One region of the Streptomyces sp. NPDC002867 genome, then DNA from elsewhere that is predicted to be linked to it. Evidence: riboswitches for the same ligand, from Rfam matches in the RefSeq annotation. Region 1 holds a riboswitch; each other region holds the start of a gene.
What was found. Region 1 has a riboswitch for cyclic di-AMP ahead of ACWD0A_RS16720 (transglycosylase family protein). Riboswitches for the same ligand answer to the same signal wherever they lie in the genome.
Positions count from the first base shown of each region.

Region 2: another riboswitch for cyclic di-AMP. It lies ahead of ACWD0A_RS10910 (M23 family metallopeptidase); the one in region 1 lies ahead of ACWD0A_RS16720 (transglycosylase family protein).
Region 3: another riboswitch for cyclic di-AMP. It lies ahead of ACWD0A_RS06470 (transglycosylase SLT domain-containing protein); the one in region 1 lies ahead of ACWD0A_RS16720 (transglycosylase family protein).

Region 1 is NZ_JBSFUR010000015.1:5,932-10,474, forward strand. It holds gene ACWD0A_RS16710 (FtsB family cell division protein) at 1-446, opposite strand, end outside; gene eno (phosphopyruvate hydratase) at 540-1,826, opposite strand; gene ACWD0A_RS16720 (transglycosylase family protein) at 2,102-2,749, opposite strand; cyclic di-AMP (ydaO/yuaA leader) riboswitch at 2,753-2,926, opposite strand; gene ACWD0A_RS16725 (transglycosylase family protein) at 3,197-4,159, opposite strand; gene ACWD0A_RS16730 (cytochrome P450 family protein) at 4,301-4,543, opposite strand, start outside.
Region 2 is NZ_JBSFUR010000008.1:198,020-202,562, forward strand. It holds gene ACWD0A_RS10895 (helix-turn-helix domain-containing protein) at 1-19, shown strand, start outside; gene ACWD0A_RS10900 (DUF6126 family protein) at 34-207, shown strand; gene ACWD0A_RS10905 (tyrosine-protein phosphatase) at 226-1,038, opposite strand; cyclic di-AMP (ydaO/yuaA leader) riboswitch at 1,763-1,921, shown strand; gene ACWD0A_RS10910 (M23 family metallopeptidase) at 1,924-2,868, shown strand; gene ACWD0A_RS10915 (SGNH/GDSL hydrolase family protein) at 3,046-3,837, shown strand; gene ACWD0A_RS10920 (TetR/AcrR family transcriptional regulator) at 3,889-4,506, opposite strand.
Region 3 is NZ_JBSFUR010000005.1:74,235-78,777, reverse strand. It holds gene ACWD0A_RS06485 (cupin domain-containing protein) at 1-102, shown strand, start outside; gene ACWD0A_RS06480 (hypothetical protein) at 140-982, opposite strand; gene ACWD0A_RS06475 (metallophosphoesterase family protein) at 1,030-1,521, opposite strand; gene ACWD0A_RS06470 (transglycosylase SLT domain-containing protein) at 1,650-2,435, opposite strand; cyclic di-AMP (ydaO/yuaA leader) riboswitch at 2,440-2,596, opposite strand; gene ACWD0A_RS06465 (zinc-dependent alcohol dehydrogenase) at 3,058-4,239, shown strand; gene ACWD0A_RS06460 (Fpg/Nei family DNA glycosylase) at 4,297-4,543, opposite strand, start outside.

The DNA.
Region 1 (4,543 bases):
TTCCAGACGTTCGAGTACCAGGGCCGGTCCGCCGCGCTCTCGTCCTCGCGGCGCTCCTCGGCGGTCTCGGGGTCGATCACCGTGTAGCCGGTCTCGCCCGGGAGCACGTAGTGCAGGTGCTCACGGGCGAGGCGCCGGATGTACATGTCGTCCTGGAGGCGGGCCTTCTCGTCCCGGAGCTCCTCGACCTGCTCGCGGGCCTCGGCCATCCGGCGTTCCTGCTCGGCGATCTCGGCGCGCTGGGAGACGTACTGGCGCATCGGGTAGGCGAGGGCGACCACCAGGGAGCAGACGACCAGCGCGAGGAACGCGGCCCGGCCGGTGAGCCGGGAGCGGCGGGCCTGGCGACGGCTCTGCGACCGGTAGACGCGGGCGGCGGTCTGCTCGCCGAGCAGCCGCAGTCTCGTCGCGGTGGAGAACCGGTCCGGCTCCGGCCTGCGCGCCATGCTCTCTCGCCTCCCCTTTCACACGCGTACGTCCCCGGACACGGTACGGGACCGGGGCCAGGGACGTACGGAGGCGGGGGTGTCAGCCCGCGGTCAGCCCTTGAAGCGCGGGAAGGCGCTGCGGCCGGCGTACACCGCGGCGTCGTCGAGGATCTCCTCGATGCGCAGCAGCTGGTTGTACTTGGCGACGCGCTCGGAGCGGGCCGGGGCGCCGGTCTTGATCTGGCCGCAGTTGGTGGCGACGGCCAGGTCGGCGATGGTGACGTCCTCGGTCTCGCCGGAGCGGTGGGACATCATGCACTTGAAGCCGTTGCGCTGGGCGAGCTCGACGGCGTCCAGGGTCTCGGTCAGCGAACCGATCTGGTTGACCTTGACGAGCAGGGCGTTGGCGGTGCCCTCCTCGATGCCGCGGGCCAGACGCTCCGGGTTGGTGACGAACAGGTCGTCGCCGACGAGCTGGACCTTGGAGCCGAGCTTGTCGGTGATGACCTTCCAGCCGGCCCAGTCGTCCTCGAACAGCGGGTCCTCGATGGAGACCAGCGGGTAGGAGGCGACGAGCTCCTCGTAGTACTCGGTCATCTCGGCGGCCGAGCGGGCCTTGCCCTCGAACTGGTACGCGCCGTCCTTGTAGAACTCGGACGCGGCGACGTCCAGCGCGAGCGCGATGTCCTTGCCCGGGGCGTAGCCGGCCTCCTTGATGGCCTCGAGGATGAGGTCGAGGGCGGCGCGGTTGGAGTCGAGGTTCGGCGCGAAGCCGCCCTCGTCGCCGAGGCCGGTGGACAGGCCCTTGGTCTTCAGCACCTTCTTGAGGGTGTGGTAGACCTCGGTGCCCCAGCGCAGGGCCTCGGAGAAGGACTCCGCACCGATCGGCGCGATCATGAACTCCTGGATGTCCACGTTGGAGTCGGCGTGCGAGCCGCCGTTCAGGATGTTCATCATCGGAACGGGCAGCAGGTGCGCGTTCGGGCCGCCCAGGTAGCGGAAGAGCGGCAGGTCGGACGCCTCGGAGGCGGCGTGCGCGACGGCGAGGGAGACACCGAGGATGGCGTTGGCGCCGAGCGACGCCTTGTTGTCGGTGGCGTCCAGGTCGAACATCGCCTGGTCGATCAGGCGCTGCTCGGTGGCGTCGTAGCCGACGAGCTCCGGACCGATCTGCTCGATGACGGCGAGGACGGCCTTCTCGACACCCTTGCCCTGGTAACGGTTCTGGTCACCGTCGCGGAGCTCAATGGCCTCGAACGCACCGGTGGAGGCGCCGGACGGAACAGCAGCACGACCCGTGCTGCCGTCGTCGAGGCCAACCTCGACCTCGACCGTGGGGTTGCCTCGGGAGTCCAGGATTTCCCGGGCTACGACGACGTCGATGGACGGCACGAGCATCTCCTTCTGGGATGTGACGCGAGAAATGTGCAGAGGTCTGCTTGGCCTTGCGGCAAGAGCCTAACCGCCTCGGGGGCAAAGGCCGGCCGATGCCCGCCCCGTGGGACGAAAAAGGGCATGAACGCTGGGCTTGCCGGACAAAACCCCCGCAAGCTACCCGTAAGTAAGGCTCTTCGGGGCCCTTCACGACCGAACCCCGGCCCGGCGCTTACGGGGGAAGCAGCGCCGGACCGGGGTGCTCGGAATCCGTCCGCGGGCCCGCGGACGGCGGGCGGTCAGCTCAGGTGGAGCTGCTGGCCCGGGTAGATGACATCGGCGTTCTCGATGACGTCCTTGTTGAGGTCGAAGAGCTTCTTCCAGCCGCCCTTGACCTTCTCGGCCTCCGCGATCTTGCCCAGGGTGTCCCCGGCCTTGACCTTGTACTCGCCGTCGCCCTTCTTGAACGACGTGGCCGCGGCCTTCTTCGGCGCGGGGGCCTCGGCACGCTCGGAGCGGGTGGTCGGGGCCTCGGCGCGCTTCTCGGCCGGCTCGGCGGAGCCGCCGTTGTAGGGGGCGCTGGAGAGGCCCACGCCGCAGTTCGGCCAGGCGCCCTTGCCCTGGCCGGCGAGGACCTTCTCGGCTATCGCGATCTGCTGGGACTTGGAGGCCTGGTCGGCGGACGGGGCGTACGACGTGCCGCCGTAGGCCGCCCAGGTGGAGGCGGAGAACTGCAGGCCGCCGTAGTAACCGTTGCCGGTGTTGATGGACCAGTTGCCACCGGACTCGCACTGGGCGACGGCGTCCCACTCGGAGGCGGTGGCGGCGGAGGCCGAGGTGGCGCCGAGCATCGGGGCCGCGACGGCGGCACCGGCGACGCCGGCGAGCGTTGCGAGACGAACAGTCTTCGACGAGCGGCGGTGCTTGGCCTTGCCGGAACGCAGCATGGAGCTTCTCCTCACCGACGCCTGCGAGGTGAGCTGTCGGGTTCGGGCCGGAAGAGTTGCCCGGCCGCGCGTCGATGCGCGCGGCTCCACCCCCAGCCGTTCTCGGCCGTCGTGATCGACGGCCGGGACCGGCACTTACCTTGGGTCCCCCGCTCCTGCCTTCGGCGCACTGAGCGACGACTGTTCCCCCCGACCGACGGCAGGATTCGGCGTGACGGTCGACGGTGCCCGCGGTGGCGAGCGGTTCCGACCGTAAACACACCGCTCCCCGATGTCCAAAGTCGAACATCGGGGAGAAATCGCCCGAACCGCCCTCCACTTGGGAGGCGTTTGCGCAGGTCGGGCACGGCTTGGGCGAATTTGCTGGGCGATATCGGCCAGTTGCGGCAAAGAGACCCTTGTCTCACTTGCACAGAACGGACATATGCCAGCGAATCGCCGCTTGAACTACTCGCCGTTCAGGCCGAGATCGAGGCTCTGACCGGGGAGGATGAGATCGGGGTCGGCGCCCACGGTCTTCTCGTTCGCCTCATAGAGGGCACCCCACCCCCCGGGCACCTCGCGCTCGTCGGCGATGGCCCACAGAGTGTCGCCCGGCCGGACGGTGTACGTACCGTCGGACGCGCCCTCTGTCACCCCGTCACGTGCCGATGCGTCACCTCGTGAGGCATGACGACCGCTTTCGCGCTCCTTGTCCTCGATGCCCGTTTCGGCATCGTCGGGGGCGGGCTCGCCCCGGTGCCTGCCCGCGCCGGTCGCGGGGTCGGACGCCTCGGCGCCGTCCGTGCCGGCGGACGGGGCCGGGGACGCCTGCGCGTCGCCGTCCTCGGGCGTGGGCCTTGTGGAGGCGTCCGGCGCGGGGGTCTCCCGCGAACCGTCCGGCGCGTCCACGGCCGGGTCGCCGGCGCCTGCGTCACCGGAGTCGGCCGGTGCATCCGCGTCGGCGCCCGTGTCGGACCTCGTGTCGGCTCCGGCCTCCGGGCTCGCGTCCGGCAGAGGCAGGAGGTCCCCGGGGTCGACACCGGTCGAGGCGTCGTCGTTGGTCAGCCCCGCGATCGGGGCGCATGCCTGCCAGGCGTCGGGCCCCTGCGCGTCCAGCACCTTCTCCGCGACCGCGATCTGCTGCGAACGGCTCGCCAGGTCGGCGCTCGGCGCGTACGCCGTGCCGCCGAACTCCTCCCACGTCTGCTGCGACATCTGCAGCCCGCCGTAGAAGCCGTTGCCGAGGTCCGCGCTCCACATGCCGCTGCTCTCGCATTCGGCGACGCGGTCCCAGGTGGCCGCGTCGGCAGCGGAGGCGGAGCCCGCGCCGAGCAGGGGGATCGCGATGGCGGATCCGGTCACCCCCGCCGCGACGACGATGGCCGGAGCCTGACGGGGGCGGCGGTGACGTCCGTTCCCGGAGCGCATGCGGTTGCCTTTCGCGTGACTACTGGGGACTGTGCGGCCTGCTGATGCCTGCCGAGTCGACGGTGAACGTAGCCGCATTCGAACGTGAGTCACAAGTCGATGCAGCGCAGATCACGTAAAAGTCACAGACTTGACGCTGCGTCAGCTTCTGGTGGCGGTGAACTCAACGGGCAGAGTGCGCAATCCGCGCATGATGAGTCCCCCACGCCACCGCAAATCGGCCGGATCGCCCGCAAGTCGCAAGTCAGGCGTCCTCGTGAGCAGGGTCGCGATCGCCGTCTGCCCTTCAAGCCGGGCGAGCGGGGCGCCGAGGCAGTAATGGATGCCGTGCCCGTATCCCAGGTGCTGGTTGTCGCGCCGGGACAGGTCGAGCGTGTCGGGCTC
Region 2 (4,543 bases), on a different contig from region 1:
TCCGCACCCGCACGTCTGACCCCGGAGGCTGTGATGACGCCCACATGGGACCCCCTGGACAAGCCCCTGCCGGACACGCCCGAGAACAGGCGTGAGGACCGCTTCCCGCGCGGCCTGGTCATCCGGCTGTTCGCCTACCTCGTGGCGGGGCACCTCGTCGCCGCGTTCCTCTACCTGCTGTTCCTCGTGGGCGGCCAGAACCCGTAGGCGGCCCTGACCCCGGGCTCAGCCCTCGTCGACGAGCCGTTCGCGCAGCCGCTCACGGGTCGTCGCGGAGAGCCCGAGCCCCTTCGCGAGGTACTGCTCGGTGCCGCCCCACGTCTCCTCGATGGTCTCGAACGCGGCGGACAGATAGGTGGCGCGGGCGTCGAACAGCGGGCTCAGCAGCTCCATGACCTGCGCCGACATGGCCTCGGGGGAGTCGTCGCCGCGCTTGATCTTGTAGCGGCGGTGCGGGTCGTTCGACTTCAGGTAGTCCGCCTCGATCGCCTCGCGCTCCACGCCGACGGCGAGCAGGGTCACCGCGATCGACAGGCCGGCGCGGTCCTTGCCGGCCGCGCAGTGCATCAGCGCCGGGACGCTGTCCTCGGCCAGTGCGTGCAGGACGCGGCTGTGCTCGGCGGTCCGCTCCTTGATGATCATCCGGTAGGAGGCGATCATCCGGGCGGCGCCCTTGCCGTCGGCCAGGATCGACTTCAGCTGGTCGAGGTTGCCGTCCCGGACCATCTTCCAGAACTCCGCGCCGTCGGCCGGGTCGCTCAGCGGGAGATTCACGTTCCGCACGCCCGGGAGCTCGACGTCCGGGCCTTCCAGCCGCTGGTCCGCCGCATTGCGGAAGTCGAAGATCGTGTGCAGCCCGAGGGACGCGAGGAAGGCGGCGTCGCCCTCGGTGGCGTGCGCGAGGTGCCCGCTGCGGTAGAGCCTGCCGTGCCGCACGCGCCCGCCGTCCACGGTCGGCAGTCCGCCCACGTCCCGGAAGTTTCGCACTCCGGCCAGCCGGGGTTCGGTCGACGGGGCCTGCGGCAGCTGCTGCGTCACGTGGACTCCTTCAGGCGACGGCCGTCGGCGCCGGTCGCCGACGATGGCGCGATCCGACGATACGGCACAGGTTCATCAGGCAATCATGTCGGTCGTGATGCGTTCCGTGCCCGCGGGCGTGGCGGGGGCGGCCGCCCCGGCACTGTCATGAGGGCCGGGGCCCGCGGGCGCACCCCCGCACGACGCACCCGGGCTCCGCGTGAATGGCAGGCGCCGTGATCGAAAACCGATGAGTGGGGCGGCCCGATTCCCTTTGGGTGAAAGGGGCCTGCCGTCATTCGCGTGGTGTTTCTCCGGGATGCGACTGGCTGAATTCAGGCTGACCGGAAGCGGGCGGTGAGGAGCTCCGTCGCCGGCCGCGCGGCGGCAGGGGACGAAGTCGGGCGTTGCGGACGGTGCTTGGTGCCCAAGTGCACGCTTAGGCGATTATTTGTGCCTTCTGTCCGAATTGAGCCCTTGCGGATAACGTGCCCCGTCTACGGGGGAGATGGGGTACGGCTCGTGAGCAGGATCATATTCGTGACGGAACGTGCCTGCTTTCCCCGTGTCAATTCCGTGGTCAGCAAGGGAATTGACTGTCACTCGTCCACGGAGGGTGACGAGTGGGGCGGCCCGGAAATCGCGACCGGGAAAGCCGGGGGAAATTCGCGGCTTGTTCCGCCCGGTGTACTCGCCTACGGTCACGCTCAATCCGGACGGACCGCCTAATCCTGCCGCCGACCGGACTTCGAACCCACCCACGCGTGGCAGGAGCGGGGGACCCAGGTAGTACGCCGTATCCGGAGAATCCGGACGGCTCGGGGTTAATTCGCGCAACCAGCGCGAACGGGCATCTCCAGCCCGAACCCGACAGCTCACCTCGCAGGCGCCGGAGAGGAATGCGCCATGCCCGGAAAGGGTAAGCACCGCCGTCCCAAGGCCAACCCCGTCAGCCGCGGCCTCGTCGCCGCCGGTACGGGCAGCGCCGCCATAGCCCTGCCGCTGCTCGGCGCAACCGGCGCCAACGCCGCGACCCCCGCCGCCGCTCCCCAGAAGGCCGCTCCGGCCTCGGCCGCCGCGGCCGCTCCGACCGCGGCGAAGGCTCCGAAGACGTACACCGTCGTCGCCGGCGACTACCTTGCCAAGATCGCCGACGAGCAGAACGTCCGCGGCGGCTGGAAGAAGCTCTACAACGACAACCGCCGTGCCATCGGTGCGGACCCGGCGCTGATCCACCCGGGTCTTGAACTGACCATCAACGCGAAGTCGAAGGCGAAGAAGGACCCCGGGCCGCGCTCCGAGTCCACGTCCCGGTCCTCGCGCGACGCCTCGCGTGCCGCGGCGCCCGCCCCTGCGGCTCCCGCCACAAAGGCCCCCGCCACAAAGGCCCCCGCCACAAAGGCCCCCGCCACAAAGGCTCCCGCCGAGAAGGCCGCCCCGGCGTCCTCCGGCTGGACCGCCCCCGTCGGCGGCGGTGTCTCCACGCCGTACCGCGCGTCCGGTGCCATGTGGTCCAGTGGCTACCACACCGGCGTCGACTTCATCGCCGGCAGCGGCACGAGCGTGAAGTCCGTCGGTCCGGGCACCGTCGTCTCGGCCGGCTGGAGCGGCTCGTACGGCAACGAGGTCGTCATCCAGCACGGCGACGGCACCTACTCGCAGTACGCCCACCTCTCGTCCCTGTCCGTCTCCAGCGGTCAGAGCGTTGCGGGCGGCGAGCAGATCGGTCTGTCCGGTTCCACCGGCAACTCCACCGGTCCGCACCTGCACTTCGAGATCCGTACCAGCCCGTCGTACGGCTCCGACATCGACCCGCTGGCCTACCTGCGCCAGCACGGCGTCTCCATCTGACGTACACCGGCGGCCCGTTGGGCCGCCGGCCGCGCATCCCTCGTTCCGTCCGGCGGCGGAGCGGGGGATTCCGCGTATTCCGGCTTGACGGAAACTTGACAGGTGGCATAGATCACCTCCCGTCAACCCCTCCTTACGGTCGCGTAGGTCACATCCGTAAAGGAAAGATGTGCTCCCGTGGCAGACGATTCGAGAACAGAGAACAAGGGCTCATTCGGGTCGTACGCGGCGATCGGTGACAGCTTCACCGAGGGCGTGGGAGACCCCGGCCCCGACGGGACGTACGTCGGCTGGGCGGACCGGTTCGCGGTACTGCTCGCCGACCTGACGCCGGAGCACACCTTCCGGTACGCCAACCTCGCCGTACGCGGCCGCCTCCTCGACCAGATCGTCGACGAGCAGGTCCCGAGGGCCAAGCAACTCGCCCCCGACCTGGTGACGTTCTGCGCGGGAGGCAACGACATCATCCGGCCGGGCAGCGACCCGGACGACGTGGCCGAGCGGCTCGAGCGGGCGGTCGCCGACCTCAAGAACTCGGTCGGAACGGTCATGGTGACCACCGGCTTCGACACCCGGGACGTGCCGGTCCTGCGTCATCTGCGCGGAAAGATCGCCACGTACACCGCGCACGTGCGGGCCATCGCCGACCGCCACGACTGCCCCGTCCTCGACCTGTGGTCGCTCAAATCCGTTCAGGACCGGCGTGCGTGGGACGCGGACCGACTGCACCTGTCACCCGAGGGCCACACCCGCGTCGCCCTGCGCGCCGCCCAGGTGCTCGGTCTCGACGTGCCCGCCGACCCCGACCAGCCCTGGCCGCCGCTCCCGCCGCGCGGTGCCTTCGAGGTGCGGCGCGACGACATCCAGTGGGCGCGTGAGCACCTGGTGCCGTGGATCGGCCGGCGGCTGCGGGGTGAGAGCTCCGGCGACCACGTGGAGGCCAAGCGCCCGGACCTCCTGCCGCTCTGAGCCGAGGCGGCACAGTGCCCGGGGCACGCGCCCCGGGCGCCGGCGCCCCGGCTAGCGGGACGCCGTGAGCGCCTCGCGGTCCACCCCCAGCTCGCGGGCCAGCGCCTCGTCCGTCCACTGCAGCATCGCCGCACGGGTCAGCGAACCCGCGTACGACGTCATCTGCACGGCGAGCCCGTCGAGGAACGCCGTCAGACGCCAGGCCGCGGCCGCCGGGTCCTCGCACGGGAACTCCCCGGCCTCCGCGCCCTCCGCGATCACCTCGGCCAGCGCCGCCTTCCACTGCTGGTCGAGGGCGCGGGCGACCTCGCGCAGGGTCGGATCCCGCAGGGAGGCGGCCCAGGCGTCGATCCACAGCCGCCAGCCCTTGGCCTGGCCGGTCGGGGCGTACCAGCGGACGGCCGTCCGCAGCCGGCGCAGCGCGGAGGTGCGCCGCCCGAGGATTTTGCGCAGGTGGGCCAGGTCGGCGTCGGCGGCATGCGTGAACGCCGCGGCGACCAGCTGTTCCTTGGACGAGAAGTGGTAGAGCACCAGGGCGCTGGAGACGCCGAGGGACGAGGCGACATCGGCGATCCGCACGGCCGCCACGCCCCGCTGCTCGATCTGCTCGACAGCCGCGTTCAGCAGTTCCTCACGCCGCTCCGACACTTTCAACCGAATCCTGGCCACGGCGTCACCCTACACAGCCGATCTTGGGCGGGATCCC
Region 3 (4,543 bases), on a different contig from region 1:
CGGGCGGAACGGCCCGCGGCACGCGGTCGGTTCGGCATGTGCGGCCGCCTCGACGTGTACGACGCAGGGGCCGCGGACGTACCCGACACGCGGCCCGCCTGAGGCACACCGGCGGTCGCGCCCGGCCCCGGGCCGCCCGCTACGCGGCCGGAGCCGCCGGTGCGGCGAGGAAGCGGTGCAGTGAGGTCTTCAGCGCGGCGACGAACGCCTCACGGGTCGCCTCGTCGACAAGGTCCAGGGACAGGTACGGATTGAGGTCCTCGAGCTCGACGAGCAGCAGTCCGACGTCGCGGGTGCGGCAGGCGTCGACGCGCTGGATGCCGTGGTCGACGGTGTTCCAGGCGATGAGGCGCCGGGCGAAGTCGAGGTCGGCCGCGGTGGGTTCGTACGGCTCCAGGTCCCAGCGGCGGGCGGGGTCGGGGGCGTGCAGGGCGTACTGGAAGGTGTCGTCGACGAAGTAGAAGGAGACCTCGTAGACGAAGTCGACGCGCGGCTGTATCAGCACGTCGCCGCGTATGAGGCCGGGGAGCTGCTCGGCGTCCGCGAAGTGGAGGCCGATGGAGTCGGCGCCGGCCCTGGGCTTGACCGCGTACACGTCGGAGGCGGGCAACAGGCCGAGGTCGTCGAGCCGGTCCACCGTGGGGATGACCGGGTACCCGGCCCTGGTGAGGTCCAGCAGGTACTGCTTGCCCGCCATGTCGCCGCGTGCGGTCAGCGGGTTGTAGACCCGGGCGCCGGTCCTTATGGCCTTCTCGCGGAAGGCGTCGTACGCGTCCTGGTAGTGCAGGACGGGCCCGCTGTTGCGCACCACGACACCGTCGAAGCCGTCCATCAGCCCGGCCGCGTCCGCCGGGTGGGCGAGGGCGAGGTCGAAGTCCTCGCGCAGCCGTGAGGACAAGTGGATGTCCTCGTCGCAGTACCGCCGCCCCTTGGCCGGGTAGGCGAGGTCGGTGACGTACAGCAGGCGGGGCCTGGCGGACACGGGGCGGCTCCTGAGATCGGTTGACCGCAAAACTACCCGGGGTCCGGTCACAGGCGGTGCAGCAGGACCTCGGTCAGCGCGCCGTCCGCCGCCCGCGCGGTCATGTACGTGTGGTGGGGCTGTCGCCTGCGGTCGGTCGGGGAGCCGGGGTTGAGGAGCCGCAGGCCGCCGGGGGCCGTGGTGTCCCACGGGATGTGGCTGTGGCCGAAGACCAGGACGTCGAGGTCCGGGAACCTCTCGGCGCAGCGCCGCTCGCGTCCGGCGGCGGGGCCCGTCTCGTGGACGACGCCGAACCGGAGACCACCGAGCTCCGCGCGGGCCACCTCCGGGAGCCGGGCGCGCAACGCGTCGCCGTCGTTGTTGCCGTACACCGCGAGGAGGCGGGCGGAGCGGTCCTCAAGGAGGTCGAGGGTCGCGGTGTCGACCCAGTCGCCGGCGTGGATCACCACGTCGGCCTCCTCGACACGGGCCATCACCTCGTCGGGCAGGCGGCGGGCGCGCCGGGGCACATGGGTGTCGGAGATCAGCAGCAGTCGCATCCTCCAACCTTCCCGCCGTCGGCGCGGGTGAGCACATGGCCGCGCCGGGCGCCGCACTGACGTGATGTCAGAACAGGCGCCCGGCGCGATTCCGTCTGCAATCGAAGCCGCGAATTGCGGGGCTACGGTCAGTACGGACCGTTCACGTTGTCGATGGAGCCGTACCTGGCGGCGGCGTAGTTGCACGCGGCGGTGATGTTCGCGACCGGGTCGTAGCTGTCGAACGGCGTGCCGGGAACGTGGTAGGCCCGGAACGTGGGGTCGATCACCTGGAGAAGGCCCTTGGAGGGCGTTCCGTTCACCGCGTTGATGTCCCAGTTGTTGATCGCCAGCGGATTTCCGGAGGACTCGCGCATGATGTTCCGGTGGATTCCCTCGTAGGTGCCGGGAATTCCGTGCTTGGCCATGATGTCGAGCGATTCCTTGATCCAGCCGTCGAGATCGTTGGAATACGTCTTGGCCTTGGCGGGCTTCGCGGCCGGGGCCTTCTTCGCCACCAGGGCGGTGCGGGCCTCGGAGCGGTCGGCGCGGGCGGCGTCGGCGGCGCGGTCCGCGGGCTTGGCCTTGGCGCCGATGGTCAGCTTCAGGCCGGGGCGGATCAGCGCCGGGTCGGCGCCGATGTTCCGGCGGTTGTCGTTGTAGAGCTTCTTCCAGCCGCCGCTGACGGAGTGCTCCTCGGCGATCTTCGACAGGGAGTCGCCCGCGACGACGGTGTACGTCACGGGGGCCTTCTTCGCCGCGGCGGGCGCCGTGACGGCGGTCTTCGCGGTCGCGGCCTGGGCCGGCTGCGCGGCACCGGCGGTGGTCGCGCCGAACAACGGCAGGGCGAGCGCGGCGCCGCCCGTGCCCGCGGCGACGAAGCCGCGGACGAGTCGGCCGGACTTGGGACGGCGGTGCTTACCCTTTGCAGGCATGACGCATTCCTCTCCGTCGCCTGCGAGGTGAGCTGTCGGGTTCGGGCTGGAGATGCCCGGTCGCATGGTCGGTGCGACTTCACCCCGAGCCGTTCCGGTTTCCGGATCGGCGGCTTACCTGGGTCCCCCGCTCCTGCCGAACGTGAGTGCGTGGTCGGATTCCCGGACGGCGGCAGGATTCGGCGGTCCATCCGGATTGCGGTGACCGTAAGCGAGAGCGGCCCGACGGAACAAGCCCTGAATTCACAACCGCAATGCAAGACCGGAGAAAAGAGACGGAAATGACCTTCCTCATTTCCTGTCGGGAACTCAACTTTCCCTCCACGCAAGGCGGCTGCGACGCCTGCCCGCCATCCAGGGCATTCCGTCACGTGACCGACGTCACGAAACCGGCAACAAGGAAACCCAGCCGCACACTTCATACATAAACGGACATACGGGCAATGAAAGAGAAACGCCTCATACCGGAAAGTCCGACGCTCCATTGAGTACCAATAGTCCGTTTTCTTCTGTATGCAATGGCATCGCCCGCTTCGGGTACTCGGCCGTGGTGGCCGGGTGCGCGGCGCCGCCCGTACGACGGCCGCAGGCCGCCCACCGGAGAGCAACGCGGGAGGAAACGATGCGCGCACTGACATGGCAGGGCAGGCGGGACGTCCGGATCGAGACCGTCCCCGATCCCCGCATCACCGAGCCGAAGGATGTGATCGTCCGGGTGACGTCCACCGGCATCTGCGGTTCGGATCTTCACCTCTACGAGGTCCTGGGCCCGTACCTCGATCCCGGCGACATCCTCGGCCACGAGCCCATGGGCGTCGTGGAGGAGACCGGTCCCGAGGTGACGGCCCTCTCGGCCGGCGACCGCGTCGTCGTGCCGTTCAACGTCTCGTGCGGTGAGTGCTTCATGTGCGCCCAGGGCCTCCACTCGCAGTGCGAGACGACCCAGGTGCGGGACCGCGGCATGGGCGCGTCGCTGTTCGGCTACACGAAGCTGTACGGGCAGGTGCCCGGCGGGCAGGCCGAGTACCTGCGGGTGCCCTTCGGCGACACACTGCCGGTCAAGGTGCCCGAGGGGCCACCGGACGAGCGTTTCGTCTACCTCTCGGACGTACTGCCGACGGCGTGGCAGGCCGTGGAGTACGCGGACGTACCGCCCGGCGGGTCGCTGACCGTGCTCGGCCTCGGACCGATCGGCGACATGGCCTGCCGCGTGGCCCTGCACCGGGGCGCCGGACTCGTCATCGGCATCGACCTCGTCCCCGAGCGTCTCGACCGGGCCGAGGCGCGCGGGGTGACGGTCCTCGACCTGCGCGAGCACGACGAGGTCGCCGACGCGGTCCGCGACCTGACGGACGGCCGCGGCTCGGACGCGGTCATCGACGCCGTGGGGATGGAGGCCCACGGCGCACCGGTCGCCAAGGCGGGGCAGTGGGCGACAGGTCTGCTGCCCGGACGCGTGGCCCGGCGCGTCATGGAGCATGTCGGCGTGGACCGGCTGGAGGCGTTCTACACGGCCATCGACGCGGTACGGCGCGGTGGCACGATCTCCCTGGTCGGGGTCTACGGCGGCATGGCGGATCCCGTGCCGATGCTCACCCTGTTCGACAAGCAGATCCAGCTCCGTATGGGGCAGGCCAATGTCCGGCGCTGGATGGACGACATCCTTCCGCTGCTGACGGACGCCGATCCGCTCGGCGTCGAGGGCTTCGCCACGCACACGTTGCCGCTGGAGAAGGGCCCCGAGGCGTACGCGACGTTCCAGGCCAAGGCCGACGGCATGGTCAAGGCCCTGCTGAAGCCCTAGCGACGCCGAAGCCCTGGTGACGCGGGCTCCGTGTGCGGCCGGCCCGCTCCGGGCGGCTCAGCTCTGGCAGGCGGGGCACCACACGGAGCGGCGGCCTCCGGTGCGGCCGGAGCTCAGGGGCCCCCGGCAGCGCGGGCACACCGGGTCGCGGTCGTCCCGTCGTCCGGTGAGCCAGGTCCGCCGGGGCGGCACGCGCGCGGCCGGGACCGCGGACCGCAGGACCCGGCCCATCGCGGCGTGGATCCGGCGCAGTTCGTCCTCGTCCAGATCACGCGCGGGGCGGCCGGGCGCCACCCCGGCGCGC